Regions from separate parts of the Streptomyces sp. NPDC020898 genome, predicted to be linked through region 1. Evidence: riboswitches for the same ligand, from Rfam matches in the RefSeq annotation. Region 1 holds a riboswitch; each other region holds the start of a gene.
What was found. A riboswitch is a leader RNA that binds a small molecule or an ion and turns the genes downstream of it on or off. The one in region 1 is predicted to bind cyclic di-AMP.
Positions count from the first base shown of each region.

Region 2: another riboswitch for cyclic di-AMP. It lies ahead of ACH4TV_RS26115 (NlpC/P60 family protein); the one in region 1 lies ahead of ACH4TV_RS27095 (transglycosylase family protein).
Region 3: another riboswitch for cyclic di-AMP. It lies ahead of ACH4TV_RS20195 (peptidoglycan DD-metalloendopeptidase family protein); the one in region 1 lies ahead of ACH4TV_RS27095 (transglycosylase family protein).

Region 1 is NZ_JBIRRV010000009.1:69,276-75,021, forward strand. Features, by position in the region: gene ACH4TV_RS27080 (DUF501 domain-containing protein) at 1-146, opposite strand, end outside; gene ACH4TV_RS27085 (septum formation initiator family protein) at 223-696, opposite strand; gene eno (phosphopyruvate hydratase) at 839-2,119, opposite strand; gene ACH4TV_RS27095 (transglycosylase family protein) at 2,500-3,216, opposite strand; cyclic di-AMP (ydaO/yuaA leader) riboswitch at 3,220-3,390, opposite strand; gene ACH4TV_RS27100 (transglycosylase family protein) at 3,574-4,566, opposite strand; gene ACH4TV_RS27105 (cytochrome P450) at 4,759-5,746, opposite strand, start outside.
Region 2 is NZ_JBIRRV010000008.1:271,779-277,524, reverse strand. Features, by position in the region: gene pcrA (DNA helicase PcrA) at 1-2,055, opposite strand, end outside; cyclic di-AMP (ydaO/yuaA leader) riboswitch at 2,323-2,497, shown strand; gene ACH4TV_RS26115 (NlpC/P60 family protein) at 2,506-3,717, shown strand; gene ACH4TV_RS26110 (hypothetical protein) at 3,736-4,089, opposite strand; gene ACH4TV_RS26105 (NlpC/P60 family protein) at 4,516-5,622, shown strand; gene ACH4TV_RS26100 (LuxR C-terminal-related transcriptional regulator) at 5,674-5,746, opposite strand, start outside.
Region 3 is NZ_JBIRRV010000006.1:47,615-53,360, forward strand. Features, by position in the region: gene ACH4TV_RS20190 (alpha-galactosidase) at 167-2,254, shown strand; cyclic di-AMP (ydaO/yuaA leader) riboswitch at 2,539-2,716, shown strand; gene ACH4TV_RS20195 (peptidoglycan DD-metalloendopeptidase family protein) at 2,721-3,677, shown strand; gene ACH4TV_RS20200 (DUF6250 domain-containing protein) at 3,821-4,540, shown strand; gene ACH4TV_RS20205 (SGNH/GDSL hydrolase family protein) at 4,663-5,448, shown strand; gene ACH4TV_RS20210 (TetR/AcrR family transcriptional regulator) at 5,589-5,746, opposite strand, start outside.

The DNA.
Region 1 (5,746 bases):
GTCTCCACGACGTCCGGCTGACCGCAGGGGCAGCGGTGAGCGATCGCGCGCAGCCCGCGCGGCGGGCGGCCCAGCTGCTGCTTGAAGGCCTCGACGTCCGCGTCGGTGGGCTCGGTACGCGGGGTGGGCGGCGGAGGCGTTTCCATACCTGTCTTTCTGTTCCGTTCACGTTCGCGTTCACGTTCACTGGTCGGCGGCGTCGGCGTCGGTGTCGGCGCCGGCTCAGCCTGCCTGATCGGCCTTGTCCACGCCGTCCCAGACGTTCGCGTACCAGGGGCGGTCGGCCGCGCCCAGGTCGGCGTGCGACTGCTTCGCCGCGTCCGGGTCGATCACGATGTACCCGGTCTCGCCCGGCATCACATAGTGCAGCCGCTGCCGGATCTGCTGCTCGGCGTACGCGTCGTCCTGCCAGCGTGCCTTCAGGTCGCGGAGCTGCTCGACCCGCTGCCTGGCCCGGTCGCGTTCGCGTGCCGTGTCGGCGATGTCGGCGCGCTGGGAGACGTACTGCCTTATGGGATAGGCGAGCGCCACGATCAGCGAGCAGAGGACCAGGGCGAGCAGGGCCGCCCGGCCGGTCAGGCGGGAGCGGCGGGCCTGGCGCTTGGTCTGGGAGCGGTAGACGCGGGCCGCGGTCTGCTCCCCGAGCAGCTTGATCCTGGTCGCGGTGGAGAACCGGTCCCGGTCCTTCACGGCCATGTCTCCCGCCTCCCCGTTCCCCGAGCGTCTGCGCTTGTCCGTGCCGCACGTGCGTACGTCCCCGCACACGGTACGGGACCGGGTACGGGGACGTACGTACGACGCTGCCCAAGCCGTTACAGGCTCTGCGGGCTCAGCAGGCTCAGCCCTTGAAGCGGGGGAAGGCCGAGCGACCGGCGTACACCGCGGCGTCGTCGAGGATCTCCTCGATGCGCAGCAGCTGGTTGTACTTGGCGACGCGGTCCGAGCGGGCCGGGGCGCCGGTCTTGATCTGGCCGCAGTTCACCGCGACGGCGAGGTCGGCGATGGTGACGTCCTCGGTCTCGCCGGAGCGGTGGGACATCATGCACTTGAAGCCGTTGCGCTGGGCCATCTCGACGGCGTCCAGCGTCTCGGTCAGCGAGCCGATCTGGTTGACCTTGACGAGCAGGGCGTTGGCCGAGCCCTCCTCGATGCCACGGGCGAGGCGCTCCGGGTTGGTGACGAAGAGGTCGTCGCCGACGATCTGGACCCTGTCGCCCAGCTTGTCGGTGATGGTCTTCCAGCCGTCCCAGTCGTCCTCGTACAGCGGGTCCTCGATGGAGATGAGCGGGTACGCGGAGACGAGCTCCTCGTAGTACTCGGTCATCTCGGCGGCCGTGCGGGACTTGCCCTCGAACTCGTACTTGCCGTCCTTGTAGAACTCGGACGCGGCGACGTCGAGCGCGAGGCCGATCTGCTCACCGGGGACGTAACCGGCCTGCTTGATGGCCTCGATGATGAGGTCGAGCGCGGCGCGGTTGGACTCCAGGTTCGGGGCGAAGCCGCCCTCGTCGCCGAGACCGGTGGACAGGCCCTTGGTCTTCAGCACCTTCTTGAGGGTGTGGTAGATCTCGGCGCCCCAGCGCAGGGCCTCGGAGAAGGACTCCGCGCCGATCGGGGCGATCATGAACTCCTGGATGTCCACGTTGGAGTCGGCGTGCGAGCCGCCGTTCAGGATGTTCATCATCGGAACGGGCAGCAGGTGCGCGTTCGGGCCGCCGAGGTAGCGGAAGAGGGGGAGGTCGCTGGCCTCCGACGCCGCGTGGGCGACGGCGAGGGAAACGCCGAGGATGGCGTTGGCGCCGAGGGAGCCCTTGTTGTCGGTGGCGTCCAGGTCGAACATCGCCTGGTCGATCAGGCGCTGCTCGGTGGCGTCGTAACCGACGAGCTCCGGGCCGATCTGCTCGATGACGGCGAGGACGGCCTTCTCGACACCCTTGCCGAGGTAGCGGTTGGGGTCACCGTCGCGCAGCTCGATGGCCTCGAAGGCTCCGGTGGAGGCGCCGGACGGGACAGCGGCACGACCGGTGCTGCCGTCATCGAGGCCGACCTCGACCTCGACGGTGGGGTTGCCTCGCGAGTCGAGGATTTCCCGGGCTACGACGACGTCGATGGACGGCACGAGCATCTCCTTCTGGGATGTGACGCGGGTACGCGGGACTTTTTGGGGCCCCGCGGGATGAGCCTAACCGCCCGAGGGGGATCGGCAGGTCCGCCGGCCACCCCCTGGACAGAACAGAGGGTAAACATTGTTCCCCACCTGAACAAAAGGCGGAACAATGAACGGGGCAATGGACGGGCCGACAGACGGGCCAGCAGGCGGCACAAAAAAGCCCCGCCCCGGTGCGTACGGGGGAGAACGCACCGGAGCGGGGAGCCCGTGGGGGACGGGGGTGACCCTCACGAGGTCTTCACTATGGAAGCCACGGATGTGAGGGCGCTGTGGTTCACCTTCGAGCCGACTGGGATTTGGGGGAAGACCCGGCCCGCAGGTGACCGGGGTCAGCTGAGGTGCAGCTGCTGGCCCGGGTAGATGACGTCGGCGTCGTCGACGATGTCCTTGTTCAGCTGGAAGAGCTTCGTCCAGCCGCCCTCGACGTCGTGCGCCTCGGCGATCTCGCTGAGGGTGTCACCGGTGACGACCTTGTACTCGCCGTCGCCCTTCTCGACCTTCTTGCCGGTCGGGGTGGTGACGGTCTTCTTCGCGGCGGGCCGCTCCTGCGAACGGGAGGCCGACTGATCGCCGGAGGAACGCGTGGTGGCCTCGCTGGAGCTGTCGGAGCTGCCGGCACCGCTGGACGAGTTGTCGCTCGTACCCGCGTCGCTGCTCGAACCGCCGTCGTAGGCGGCGCCGGACAGGCCCACGCCGCAGACCGGCCAGGCACCCTTGCCCTGGCCCGCGAGGACCTTCTCGGCGATTTCTATCTGCTGGGACTTGGAGGCCTGGTCGGCGGTGGAGGCGTACGACGAGCCGCCGTACGCGGCCCAGGTGGAGGCGGAGAACTGGAGACCGCCGTAGTAGCCGTTGCCGGTGTTGATGGACCAGTTGCCGCCCGACTCGCACTGGGCGACCGTGTCCCACTCGGCGGAGGTGGCGGCGGAGGCGGAGCCGGCCGCCAGGAGCGGAGCGGCGACGGCCGCACCGGTCACACCGGCGATGGCGACGACACGGGTGGCCTTGGACGGACGGCGGTGCTTGCCCTTACCGGAAAACAGCATGCGTGATCCCCTCACCGACGCCTGCGAGGTGAGCTGTCGGGTTCGGGCCGGTTGAGTTGCCCGGCCGTACGTCCGAGTCCTGGACGTACGACTTAACCCCAAGCCGCTCCGGTCAACTGCCCGGTGCGGCACCTACCTTGGGTCCCCCGCTCCTGCCTACGGCGCTTGATAGCGACGACTGTTCCCGGACGGCCGTTGGCAGGATTCGGCGTTGCGACCGGCGGGGCCCGCGGTGGCGAGCGATCACGACCGTAAACAGGTGATCCCCTGAAATACAAAGACGATCAGGGCTTCTGAGACCTATCTCTCACTGCATTTATAACGGACATTCAGCACGAAGTGTGACGTGAACTCCGGTTACTTTTGCCCCGGTTCGCTACCTACCGCAAGGGTCTGACCGGGGAGGATAAGGTCCGGGTCAGTGCCGAGGGCATGCTCGTTCTCGAGGTAGAGCTCGGACCATCCACCCTCAAGGCCAAGGGAGTCGGCGATGTCGCAAAGGGTGTCGCCGGCACGGACGGTGTACGAGCCCTCGGTGTCGCCACGATGACGACCGGTCCCGTTTTCGGCGCTCTGCCCGGAGTTGCCCTGTTCTGCACTCTTTGCCGTGTCCGTGAGGAAACTGTCCCCTTCCTGCGAGTCGCCGGTACCGGGCAACGAGGGGGAAGGCGACGGCGACAGCGGGGTGGACGACTCGACGGAGTCGGTCGTCGCCGCGACGGACGGCACGGGAGACGGCGAGGAACCGGTGGAGGACTCGGAGTCGGCGGATTCGGCGGAGTCGGTCGAGGGCGACGTCGAGGGCGTGGGTGACGTCGGCGTCGACTTCGGCGTCAAGGGCGGCGTCGAAGCCGAGGAGGAGGTGCCGCCCTCGCTCACACCGGCGTCCACGCCCGTGCTGGAGCCGATACCGCTGCCGCTGCTGGTGCTGGTGCCGTCGCCGGCCACGCCGGTGTCGACGTCGGCCGAGCCGGTGTCCTTGCCGAGCCCGGACAGCAGCGCGCAGGCCTCCCAGACCCCGGCCCCCTTGTCGGCGAGCACCTTCTCGGCGACGGCGATCTGCTGCGAACGGCTGGCCTGGTCGGCACTCGGGGCGTAGGTGAGGCCGCCGTACTCCTCCCAGTCCATCTGGGTCAGCTGCAAGCCGCCGTAGAACCCGTTGCCGTCGTCGGCGCTCCAGGAGCCGCCACTCTCGCACTCCGCGACCCGGTCCCACGTGGTACCGCTGGCCGCGCTCGCGCCGGTGGCGCCGAGCAGCGGAATGGCGATGGCGGAGCCTGCCACGCCGGCCGCGACCAGCAGAGCCGGGGCCTGACGGGGGCGACGGTGACGACCGTTCCCGGAGAGCATGCGGTGGCCTTTCACGAGACAGCGGGGGCCAGTGCGACGGGCGATGACGGGCAACGACAGGTGTCGATGGACACCGCAGGGCGCCGCACTAGTGCGTGAACGTATCGGCAGACGATCACTCATCACAAGTTAATGCCGCGCAGATCACGTGAAGATCACATTGTTGACGGAGCGTCACCATTCCGTGACCTTCTACGTCACCACTGGCTGGGTATGCCCGGATTCGCGAACTGGCGTGAACTCGACGGGCAGGGTGCGCAGTCCACGCATGATGAGGCCGCCCCGCCATCTCAACTCGGTGGGGTCTGCGGCGAGTTGCAGGTCAGGGAGACGGGTGAGGAGGGTGCCGAGGGCTGCCTGCCCCTCCAGGCGGGCGAGCGGGGCGCCGAGACAGTAGTGGATGCCGTGGCCGTACCCGAGGTGCTGGTTGTCCCGGCGGGTGAGATCGAGAACGTCGGGATCGGCGAACCGCTCCGGGTCCCGGTCGGCGGCGGCGAGGACGACGAGCACGGGATCACCGGCCGCGATGTCCTGCCCGCCGAGACTGAGCGGACGGGTGGCGAAGCGCCAGGTGGCCAGCTCCACGGGGCCGTCAAAGCGGAGGAGTTCCTCGATGCCCGTTTCGAGAAGGGCGGACTCCTTGGCGGCGAGAGACGCCTGGAGGCGGGCGCGCTGCTCGGGGTGGGTGAGGAGGGCGTGGACGCCGTTGCCGATCAGATTCACGGTCGTCTCAAAACCGGCAAAAAGGAGGATAAAGGCCATGGCGGCGGCCTCGTTCTCGGTGAGGTGCTCGCCCTCGTCGGAGGCGCGGATGAGCCCGGAGATGAGGTCCTCACCGGGTCCGGGTACGTCGGACAGCGCCTCGCGCTTGCGGTGGATCAGCTCGGCGAGATAGCCCCGCATCTTCTTGACCGACCGAGCGACCCCGCCCCGGGGCCCTCCCCCGTGCCGGATCATCATCCCGGCCCAGTCCCGGAAGTCGTCCTGGTCTTCGCGGGGTACGCCCAGCAGGTCGCAGATCGCGTAGATGGGCAGCGGGAAGGCGAACTCGTGGATGAGATCGGCGGAGCCGCGCGCCGCGAACTGGTCGATGAGGTTGTCGGTGAGTTCCTGCACCCGGGGTGCGAACTCGGCCACTCGGCGAGGCGTGAACGCCTTGGAGACGAGCCTGCGCAACCTG
Region 2 (5,746 bases), on a different contig from region 1:
GCGCATGTGCGGGAAGACGCCGTCCTCCATGCCGGTGAGGAACACCACGGGGAACTCAAGGCCCTTGGCGGTGTGGAGGGTCATCAGGGTGATGACGCCGGAGCCGTCGTCGTCCTCGTCGGGGATCTGGTCGGAGTCGGCGACCAGGGCGACCCTCTCCAGGAAGGCGGGGAGGCCGACCGGGGCCGGGGCTTCGCCCTCCGCGGGCTGCGGGGACCCCTCGGCCGTCTCGGCAGCCGCTCCGGACTCCTGCTCGAACTCCAGGGCCACGGCGGCGAGTTCCTGGAGGTTCTCGATCCGGGTCTCGTCCTGCGGGTCGGTCGACGCCTGCAACTCGGCGAGGTAGCCCGTGCGTTCGAGTACCGCTTCCAGGACGGTCGCCGGGCCCGCGCCCGACTCCACGATCGTCCTCAGGTCCTCCATCAGCGCGTTGAACCGCTTGACCGCGTTGGTCGACCGCGACGCCATGCCGTACGCCTCGTCCACGCGCTTCAGCGCCTGCGCGAAGCTGATCTTCTCGCGCTGGGAGAGCGCGTCGATCATCGCCTCCGCGCGGTCGCCGATGCCGCGCTTGGGCACGTTGAGGATGCGGCGCAGCGGCACCGAGTCCTCCGGGTTGGCGAGGACGCGCAGGTAGGCCAGGACGTCCCGGACCTCCTTGCGCTCGTAGAAGCGGACGCCGCCGACGACCTTGTAGGGCAGGCCGACGCGGATGAAGATCTCCTCGAAGACACGGGACTGGGCGTTCGTCCGGTAGAAGACGGCGACATCGCCGGCCTTCGCGTCGCCCGCGTCCGTCAGTCGGTCTATCTCCTCGGCGACGAACTGCGCCTCGTCGTGCTCCGTGTCGGCGACATAGCCGGTGATGCGCGCGCCCGCGCCCGCGTTGGTCCACAGGTTCTTGGGGCGGCGGGACTCGTTGCGCTCGATGACCGCGTTGGCCGCGCTCAGAATCGTCTGCGTGGAACGGTAGTTCTGTTCGAGCAGGATCGTCGTCGCGTCCGCGTAGTCCTCCTCGAACTGGAGGATGTTGCGGATCGTCGCACCCCGGAAGGCGTAGATCGACTGGTCGGCGTCACCCACGACACACAGTTCGGCGGGGCCCAGGTCGTGCTCGGCGGGCGGTACGTCCACCGGGTGCTCGGCGGTGCCCACGAGCTCCCGTACGAGCGCGTACTGGGCGTGGTTGGTGTCCTGGTACTCGTCGACGAGGACGTGGCGGAAGCGGCGGCGGTAGTGCTCGGCGACGTCCGGGAAGGCGCGCAGCAGGTTGACCGTCGTCATGATCAAGTCGTCGAAGTCGAGCGCGTTGGCCTCACGCAGCCGCGACTGGTACATCGCGTAGGCCTGGGCGAGGGTCTTCTCGAAACCGTCGCTCGCCTGGGCGGCGAAGTCCTCCTCGTCGATCAGCTCGTTCTTCAGGTTGGAGATCTTGGCGCTGAAGGACTTGGGCGGGAAGCGCTTCGGGTCCAGGTCCAGGTCGCGGCAGACGAGCGCCATCAGTCGCTTGCTGTCGGCCGCGTCGTAGATCGAGAAGGACGACGTGAAGCCGAGCCGCTTGCTCTCGCGCCGCAGGATGCGCACGCACGCACTGTGGAACGTCATCACCCACATCGCGTTCGCGCGCGGGCCGACGAGGTGCTCGACGCGCTCCTTCATCTCACCGGCGGCCTTGTTGGTGAAGGTGATCGCGAGGATCTGGCCGGGGTGGACGCCCCGCTCGCCGAGCAGATACGCGATGCGGTGCGTGAGCACACGCGTCTTGCCGGAGCCGGCGCCCGCCACGATGAGCAAGGGGGTGTGGGCGTGCACGACGGCCGCGCGCTGGTTCTCGTTCAGCCCGTCCAGGAGCGCGGCCGGGTCCACCGCGGGGCGCGGGGCACCGTCGCGGTAGTACGCGTCCCGGTCCGGCGGCGCGTCGAACTTCCCGCCGAACAGATCGTCCGGAACGGGCTCCGGCACGTGCTCGTCCTCGGGCGGCGGCGGGGGCTCCTCCTCATGGGCGCGAGGGCCCCGGAGGTCCGCCAGGAAGCTGTCATCAAAGAGGCTGCTCATCGCTCTCCGAGTCTAGGCGCCCCCACTGACAACCCGCCCCGCCCCCGGAAACATGGAGGGCGAGGATCTACCGGAGCTACCCGTGCACACTCACAGATCCGAACAATTCGCCAGAAATCATTCCGGATCGGTTTCACGAATCCACGTTTAAACCTAAGGTCACAAAAACGTATCGGACATAGCGGTCATCAACCTTCACAGGAGCCACACCAGTTGGTTAGCGTGCCCTAAGGCCGCTCGAACCCCACCGGCGAACGTCGCCGGGCCGCGCGGCCTCCGCCGAGTCCGATCGTGCCGCCCTGTGCGGCAGGAGCCGGGGACCCACCGAAAACCTGGGGTGAATCGGTCCGACTGCCGTCCAGGGCAAGGACCGTAGGGCAACCCTTCCGAATCACCCGCCCGAACCCGACAGCTAACCCGGTAGGCGGAACATGGAAGGAGTCGCCTCCCTTGGCGTCGTCGCACCGCAAGTCGCGTCCTGCAGGAACGCGCGTAGCAGGCATACGGACCCCCGCCCTCGCCACGGCGGCACTGACCTCCGTGGCCCTGCTGTCCCAGACCGCCACCGCCGCGCCCACGGAGCCCACGACACCCCCGGCACCCTCGGCCGACGACCAGCCGAGCATGGAGGAGGTCGAGGCGAAGATCGGCGACCTCTACCGCCAGGCGGAGTCGGCCACCGACAAGTACAACGGCGCCAAGGAGAAGACGTCCAAGCAGCGCAAGCGCGTCGACACCCTGATGGACGACGTGGCCCAGCGCACGCAGAAGCTCAACGACGCGCGTGAGGAGCTGGGTTCGTTCGCCGCGGCCCAGTACCGCACCGGGTCCGCCGCCCCCGACACGGCGACGTTCCTGCTCGCGGACGACCCGCAGGACTACTTCGACCAGAACCAGCTGATGGACCGCCTGACCGCCCGCCAGAAGGGCTCGGTCGACGACTACGTCACCCAGCAGGCCGAGACGACGCGGATGCGCCAGGAAGCCACCGCGAGCCTCGAATCGCTCACGGAGGCCCAGGACGACCTCCAGACGACCAAGACCGCCGTCCAGACGAAGCTCGCCCAGGCCCGTCAGCTGCTCTCCCGCCTCACCGCCGAGGAGAAGCTGCGCCTCGCGGCGATCGAGCGGGAGAAGCAGACGGAGGCCCGCCGTCAGGCGCAGGAGCTCGTCCGCCAGCAGCAGGCGGCGGAGCAGCAACGCCAGCAGGAGGCCGCAGCGGCGGCAGCCGCGGCGGCCCAGCAGCCGACGGGCGGCAGCACCCCGGACACGTCGACGCCGACGGTCACCGACTCCTCGTACGCCGCCAAGGCCGACAAGGCCCTCACCTTCGCACGCGCACAGATCGGCAAGCCGTACGTCTGGGGCGCGACCGGCCCGGACTCGTACGACTGCTCGGGCCTCACCCAGGCCGTCTGGAAGGCTGCCGGAGTCGACCTCCCGCGCACCACCTACGACCAGGTGAACGCGGGCACGACGGTCTCACTCTCCGACATCCAACCCGGTGACCTGGTCTTCTTCTACGACGACATCAGCCACGTCGGCCTCTACATCGGCAACGGCATGATGATCCACGCGCCGAAGCCGGGCACGTACGTCCGTGAGGAATCGATCTTCTACGACGGCGAGTCGGCGATCCACAGCGTGGTGCGCCCCGCCTGAGGGTTCGGTCAGGTCGGGTCAGGTCCAGAGCACGGCAATGAAGATGTTCGCTGTGGTGAACAGGCCCACCAGACCGAACAGACGCTTGTCCACGGTCTCCTCGTCGCGCTGCACATAGACGAGGCCGAGGATCACGATCAGCAGGGCCAGCTTCACGCCGATCTTGACGTTGTCGACCGGCTGGTCGTCGGCCTGATTGAGGCCCACCAGGGCGACACCGGTGACCAGCATGGTGAACGCGCCGTGCAGCATCGCCGGCACGAAGCGGGCCGTGCCCTGCCCCATCGCCTTCAGCTGGGTGAGAAACCCGCCCAGGAGCGAGGCGATGCCGATGATGTGCAGGCCGACGAAGAGATGGATGAGTACGTCCATGGCCCGGAGCCTAATCAGAGGCGCCCGCACGACCTGACACCGGGCCGGGCATGGGGTGCTCCGGGATCTCGCATATATGCACCCCATAGCACTGTGTCACCGTCGCGTGTCCCGGAAGCGCCGCATCGGTCAGTCGACTGCGTGAAGTCGGCGGCGGCGGACCGCGATCACGGTCGCATACGGTCACCCGGCGATCGGCTCACGCCAGTTCCGCACATGGCGTTACCCCCACGACACACTCAGGTTTAGCGTCCTCCACCAGGTGCCCGGCTCCCCACCGCCGCCCGGGCCAGGGGCGGCAGTCGGACACCACCGCCGAGAAAGTCCGGCGGCGGACCGCTCCCCCTGTGCGAGCCGCCGCCGGACGCGCGACCGCCCTCCTGGGGTCCGCTTCCCGGCGGTCGTACGAAAGGACGTGACGCCCCGGTGGCAGCGCACCGCAAGCCCCGACAGCGCTCGCTCAACGGCAGTACGGCCCGCACCGCCGCGACGATCGCCCTCGCGGGCGCGGCGACGGCGACCGGCTTCGACGGCATCGGATACGCCGATCCACAGCTGACCGCGGCGCAGGTCGAGGCCAAGGTGAACAAGCTGTACGAGGAGGCGGAGGTCGCCACCGAGAAGTACAACGGCTCGAAGGAGAGGGCCGAGCGGGCGGAACGGAGGCTGGAGAACCTGCGCGACGAGGCGGCGCGCAAGGAGGAGGGGCTCAACTCGGCCCGGGAGGCGCTGGGTTCGATGGCCGCGGCGCAGTACCGCTCCGGCGGTCTCGACCCCGCGCTGCAACTCGCCCTCTCCGACGACCCCGACCGCTACCTGGACGGGGCCGCGTTCGCCGAACGGGCGGGCAGCAGACAGTCGTCGGACGTGGCCCACGTACGCAAGCAACTGCGGGAGATCGAGCAGCTGCGCGGGGCGGCCCACGTCGAACTGACCTCCCTCAAGTCCCGCCAGGCCGAGCTGAACCGCCACAAGAAGACGGTCACCGGAAAACTGGGCGAGGCCCGCCAACTGCTGTCCCGCCTCAGCTCGGAGGAACGCGCCCGGCTCGCGGCGGACGACGGAAGCTGGGGCGGCGGGCATGCCTCCCGGTCGTCGGGGGGTGCGCGGGACGGGCTCGGGGCAGCCGGAGTCGCTGACGCCACCGCGGCAGCTGGGGCAGCCGGAGTCGCCGGGGCGCCCAACTCGCGTGCGGCGGAGGCCGTTTCGTACGCCTACCAGAAGCTCGGGAGCCCCTATGTGTGGGGCGCGACCGGCCCGGACGCCTTCGACTGCTCGGGCCTCATGCAGGCCGCGTACCGCTCCGCCGGCATCTCCCTGCCCCGCACGACCTACGCCCAGATCAACGCCGGCCAGCGGGTCTCACGGTCCGAACTCCTCCCCGGCGACCTGGTGTTCTTCTACTCGGGCATCAGTCACGTGGGCCTCTACGTAGGCCGCGGACAGATGATCCACGCCCCGAACCCCTCGGCACCGGTACGAGTGGCACCTCTGGACGAGATGCCGTTCGCGGGGGCCACGAGGGTGGTGTGAGCGGCCGCGCGGTGCCCCCGGGTCCCTCCTGACCTACGAGGCGCCCTGCCCCTAGACGAGCCGCCGTGCCGTGGCCCACCTCGTCAGCTCGTGCCGGTTCGACAGCTGGAGCTTCCTGAGGACC
Region 3 (5,746 bases), on a different contig from region 1:
GGCTCCCTCCCACACCGCCCCGCGGACGCTGCTCGTCGACGGGCGCGCTTCGACGATACGACATGCCTGGATAGGCCAAGGAGTTTTCCACAGGCGTTGCCGTCGGGCCTGTGGCCCTTGATGATGTTGAGACGTGAGCGTGCCTGTTCGGATCTGTGGGGACATGATGCTGGAAATCGCCGGAACCGGTCGTACGTGGCTTCTCTCGGGACCCACGAGCAGTTACGCCGTCCATCTGACCGAGGACGACGAGCTGCTGCACCTGCACTGGGGCCCGCGGATCGCCCTCGCCGACGCGGAGGCGCTCGCGGTCCGTCCGCTGCCGGACTACTGGCCCTTCGAGTCCCCGCTCGACGGCCACGAGGAGTACCCGGTCGAGGGCGGCCCCCGCTTCGTACGGCCCGCGCTGTCCGTGCGGACCGACGAGCGCCGGGGCACCGAATGGCGGTTCGAGGCGTACGAGGAGGCGGAGGGCGGCGAACTGCGGCTGCGGTTCCGTGACGCGGGGCTGGCGATCACGCTCCACTACCGGATGCGCCATGACGTGGTGGAGCGCTGGGCGACCCTCACCCACGACGTGCCCGACGGGACCGGCGGCCCGCTGGAGCTGCTCCGCGCGGACTCCGCCACCTGGACGCTCCCCGAGCGCGAGGGCTGGCGCCTCTCCCAGTTGCACGGGCGCTGGGCGGCCGAGTCCCGGCTGGTGCGCTCTGACCTCACCTACGGTGAGAAGGTCATCGGCAGCCGGCGCGGTCACACCGGGCACCAGCATCTGCCCTGGGTGGCGCTCGACACCGACGCGACCGAGGAGCACGGCGAGGTGTACGCGTGCGCGCTTGGCTGGTCGGGGTCGTGGCGGATCGCCGTCGCCCAGCTGCCCGACGCCCGCGTGCAGATCACCGGCGGTGCCGGATACGACGACTCGGGTCTGCTGCGGCTGGCGGCGGGCGAGTCCTTCAGCACGCCCGTCTTCGCGGGGCTGTGGACCGACTCCGGTCACGGCGGGGCGAGCCGCGCGTGGCACGCGTACCAGCGCGCGTTCGTCATTCCGGACGCGGACCGGGACCGGCCCGTGCTCTACAACTCCTGGGAGGCCACGGAGTTCGACATCTCCGAGGAGCAGCAGGGCACGCTGGCCCGGCGGGCCGCCGCGATGGGCGTCGAGCTGTTCGTCGTGGACGACGGCTGGTTCGGGGCCCGCACCAGCGACCGGGCCGGCCTCGGCGACTGGACGCCCAACCCGGACCGCTTCCCGGCGGGCCTGGGGACGCTCGCCGAGTATGTGCACGCCCTGGGGATGCGGTTCGGCATCTGGGTCGAGCCCGAGATGGTCAACCCGGACAGCGACCTCTACCGCGCGCACCCCGACTGGGTACAGTTCCAACCGGGACGAAAGCGGACGGAGTTCCGCAATCAACTCGTACTGAACCTCGCGCGTGAGGATGTCCGGCAGTACCTCTGGGAGCAGCTCGACGCGCTTCTCTCCAGCGCCCCGGTCGACTACGTGAAGTGGGACTTCAACCGCTGCTTCACCGACGCGGGCTGGCCCGGCGAGGACTACCCGCAGCGCCTGTGGGTCGACCACGTACACGGGCTGTACGCCCTGCTGGACCGGTTGCGGGCGGCGCATCCGAACGTCGCCTTCGAGTCCTGCTCGGGCGGCGGCGGCCGGATCGACCTCGGTGTCCTCGCCCGTACGGACCAGGTGTGGACCTCCGACAACACCGACCCGCTGGACCGGCTCGCCATCCAGGAGGGGTTCAGTCAGATCCACCCGGCGCGGGTGATGGCCGCCTGGGTCACGGACAGCCCGAACACCCAGCTCAACGGCCGGGTCAGCTCGCTGCGTTTCCGGTTCGTGAGTGCGATGGCCGGGGTGCTCGGCGTCGGCGGCGACCTCGCGAAGTGGACGGAGGAGGAGCTCGCCGAGGCCGGGGAGTGGGTGGGCCTGTACAAGGAGATCCGGCCCGTGGTGCAGCGCGGGGACCTCTACCGGCTGCGCCGGCCGGCCGGTGGCCTGAGCGCGGTGCAGTACGTGCTCGGGGACGAGACGGTCGTCCTCGCCTGGCTCCAGGCGCAGCACCACGGGGAGCCGGTTCCGGCGGTGCGGCTGCGCGGACTCGACCCGACAGGTACGTACGAATGCCGCGAAACAGGTGAAGTCCACCGGGGTGCCGTGTTGTTGCACCGTGGGCTGCGGACCGGACTGAAGGGCGACCTTGATGCGGCAGTTTTCCGACTGCGTCGCCTTTGATGCTTCTGTCCGCTAATGGGGCCTTCATTCCAACTCGCTTGGGAATAAAGGTTGCTGTGAATAGGTCGAGTGAGCAGCGTCATATCCGTGACCGTCTGTCGCCGTCATGTTCACGTAATTTCGGCGTGTTTTAAGGGAGTTCGAGGGGCGGAAAGATCCGGGATTGACGGACAGTGACCGGTAATTCTGGGGAGGATCACAGGAAACCCTTACACAGGGAACCTCAGGCTTGTTTCCGTGCGTCTTGGTCGCTTACGTTCGCCACCAATCCGGACGGACGCCCAATCCTGCCGCCGCCCGGATCCCGCATCGAGCACCCGACCACGGCAGGAGCGGGGGACCCACAGGTAGAACGCCTGTTCCGGTCTCTGGAACAGGCTTGGGGTTAAGTCACGTTCAGGCGTGGCCGGACATCTCCAGTCCGCACCCGACAGCTCACCTCGCAGGCGACGGAGAGGAATTCGTCATGCCCGCGAAGGGTAAGCACCGCCGCCCGAAGTCCCAGCGATTCACTCGCTCGATAGCCGTCGCCGGAACCGGCGGAGCGGCTCTCGCCCTGCCGCTGCTGGGAGCCACCGGCGCCCACGCGGCCACGGCGGAGGCCGGCACCCAGTCCGTTCAGTCCCTTTCGGGAGCGGTCACGTCCGTAACGGTCGAGTCCGTTTCCGCGAAGTCGGAAAAGGCCGCCGCCAAGAAGGCGAGCGTGAAGACGTACGCGGTCCAGGCCGGCGACTACCTCTCGAAGATCGCCCAGGAGCAGAGCGTCAGCGGTGGCTGGCAGAAGCTCTACTCGGACAACCGCACGGCGATCGGCGCCGACCCGGCTCTGATCCACCCCGGTCTGAAGCTGACCATCGGCAAGAAGGCCGCGTCGACCTCGCCGTCTTCGTCTCCCTCTTCCTCGTCTTCGTCGTCTTCTTCGGGGTCCTCCTCGAAGTCCACGCAGACGGAGGAGTCGAAGCCGGCCGCCGAGACCTCGGCGCAGACCGAGGCCGCCGACACCGGCAGCTCCAGCGGCTACACCCTCCCCGTGGCCGATGCCGCCGTCGGTACCGCCTACCGCGTGGCGGGCAGCATGTGGTCCAGCGGCTACCACACGGGCGTCGACTTCGTCGTCCCGACCGGCACCTCCCTCAAGGCTGTCGGCGCCGGCACGGTCGTCTCCGCCGGCTGGGGCGGGGCGTACGGCAACCAGGTCGTCATCAAGCTCGCCGACGGCTACTACGCCCAGTACGCGCACCTCTCCCAGCTCTCCGTCTCGGCCGGCCAGACCGTGACCGAGGGCCAGCAGGTCGGCCTCTCCGGTGCCACCGGCAACGTGACCGGACCGCACCTGCACTTCGAGATCCGCACCACCCCGGACTACGGCTCCGACGTGGACCCGGTCGCGTACCTCCGCTCGCAGGGCGTGGCCGTCGGCTGACGCCCACCCTCCGCGAGAACTCCCGCCGAAGGCCGGACCCGATCCCCGGGTCCGGCCTTCGGTGCGGTCGGTGCCTGTGTGGGTGCGGGTGCGATAGTGAACTCCCGCACCGTGTAAGCGCTTTCCCCTCAAGGAGCCGCCTCGTGACGACCACCCGCAGAGCTTTCGGAGTCCTGGCCGCGGGCGCGGCGCTCACCGCACTCGTCCCGGCCGCGAGTGCCAGTGCCGCCACGCGCGGACGCCTGATAGCCCGCGACGACTTCCGGCACGGTCTCGGCCAGTGGGCCGTGGAACTCCAGGACGGCGGCAGCGTCACGGCGGCCCGGGGCGCCCTGGAGATCGACGTACCCAGCGGCGCGACCGTCTGGTTCAAGCGCGGTTTCCAAGGCCCGTACGTCATCGAGTACACGGCCACGCCGATCTCGGCGGGCGGGGTGAACGACCGGGTCTCCGACCTGAACAACTTCTGGAACGCGGTCGACGTCCGCTCCCCTGACGACCTCTTCGCCACCCCGCGGGGCGGTGCCCTCGCGGAGTACGACTACCTCAAGACGTACTACGTCGGCTACGGAGCCAACACCAACACGACGACCAGGCTGCGCCGTTACGTCGGTGAGGCCGGCGTACGCCCCTTGATCTACGACTACACGGAGCCGCTGCTCGTCCCGAACGCGCCGCATCGGGTGCGGATCGTCTCGGCCGGTTCGACGGTCCGCTGGTGGAACAACGGGCGGCTCGTGTTCGACTACACCGACCCGGACCCGTACACGAGTGGGCACTTCGCCTTCCGTACGACGTGGAGCCACTTCCGGATCAGCGACTTCAGGGTCCATGAGCTGTGCGCGCCCGGTATTCCGGGTTGACCAATACTTGACGAGTGGCTTATCTCACCGCGAGTCAACCCTTTCCTACGGTCGCGTAGCTCACATCGGAAGGGGAATGATGGGCCGATGTGGCAGACGATTCGAAGAATGACGGCAGAGCAGTGATCGGGTCGTACGTGGCGGTGGGGGACAGTTTCACCGAAGGCGTCGGCGACCCCGGCCCCGACGGGGCGTTCGTCGGCTGGGCCGACCGGTTCGCGGTACTGCTCGCGGACCGGCGCTCCGAAGGCGACTTCGACTACACCAACCTCGCTGTACGCGGGAGGCTGCTCGACCAGATCGTGGCCGAGCAGCTTCCGCGCGCGAAGGAGCAGGCGCCGGACCTGATCTCCTTCTGCGCGGGCGGCAACGACATCATCCGGCCCGGCAGCGACCCCGACGAGGTCGCCGAGCGCTTCGAGCGGGCGGTGATCGACCTCACCTCGACGGTCGGCACGGTCATGGTGACGACCGGCTTCGACACCCGCAACGTCCCGGTGCTGAAGCACATGCGCGGCAAGATCGCCACGTACAACGGACATCTGCGGGCCATCGCCGACCGGTACGGCTGTCCCGTGCTCGACCTGTGGTCCCTGAAGACCATCCAGGACCGGCGGGCCTGGGACGGCGACCGACTGCACCTCTCCGCTGAGGGCCACACCCGTGTCGCCCTGCGCGCGGGCCAGGTCCTCGGCCTCGAAATCCCGGCCGACCCGGACCAGCCCTGGCCGCCGCTGCCTCCCCGAGGCACCTTGGAGATCCGTCGCGACGACGTCCACTGGGCCCGCCAGTACCTGGTTCCGTGGATCGGACGGAGGCTGCGGGGGGAGTCGTCGGGGGATGAGGTGACGGCGAAGGGGCATCTCTCGCCGGACGACATCAAGAGCCGCATCGACTGGGTCGCGTGAGCTCTTTTGGTTTTCAGCGCCGGGCGGGCAACCTCAGCCTGTCCGGCGTTTGAGGACGAGGCCGTTCAGGCCGAAGCGGGGGTCTGGGGGCGGCAGCCCCCAGGACCGGCGCCCACACCGACTCGCCGGCCCACACCGACTCACCCGCCGGAGGTCAACGCCGCGCGCTGAAGCCCCAGTTCACCAGCCAGCGCCGCGTCCACCCACTGCTCCGCCCGCGCCCGCGACACCCCGTCGTACGCCGTCATCTGGACGGCCAGCCCGTCCAGCAGCGCCGTGAGCCGCAGCGCCGTGCCCG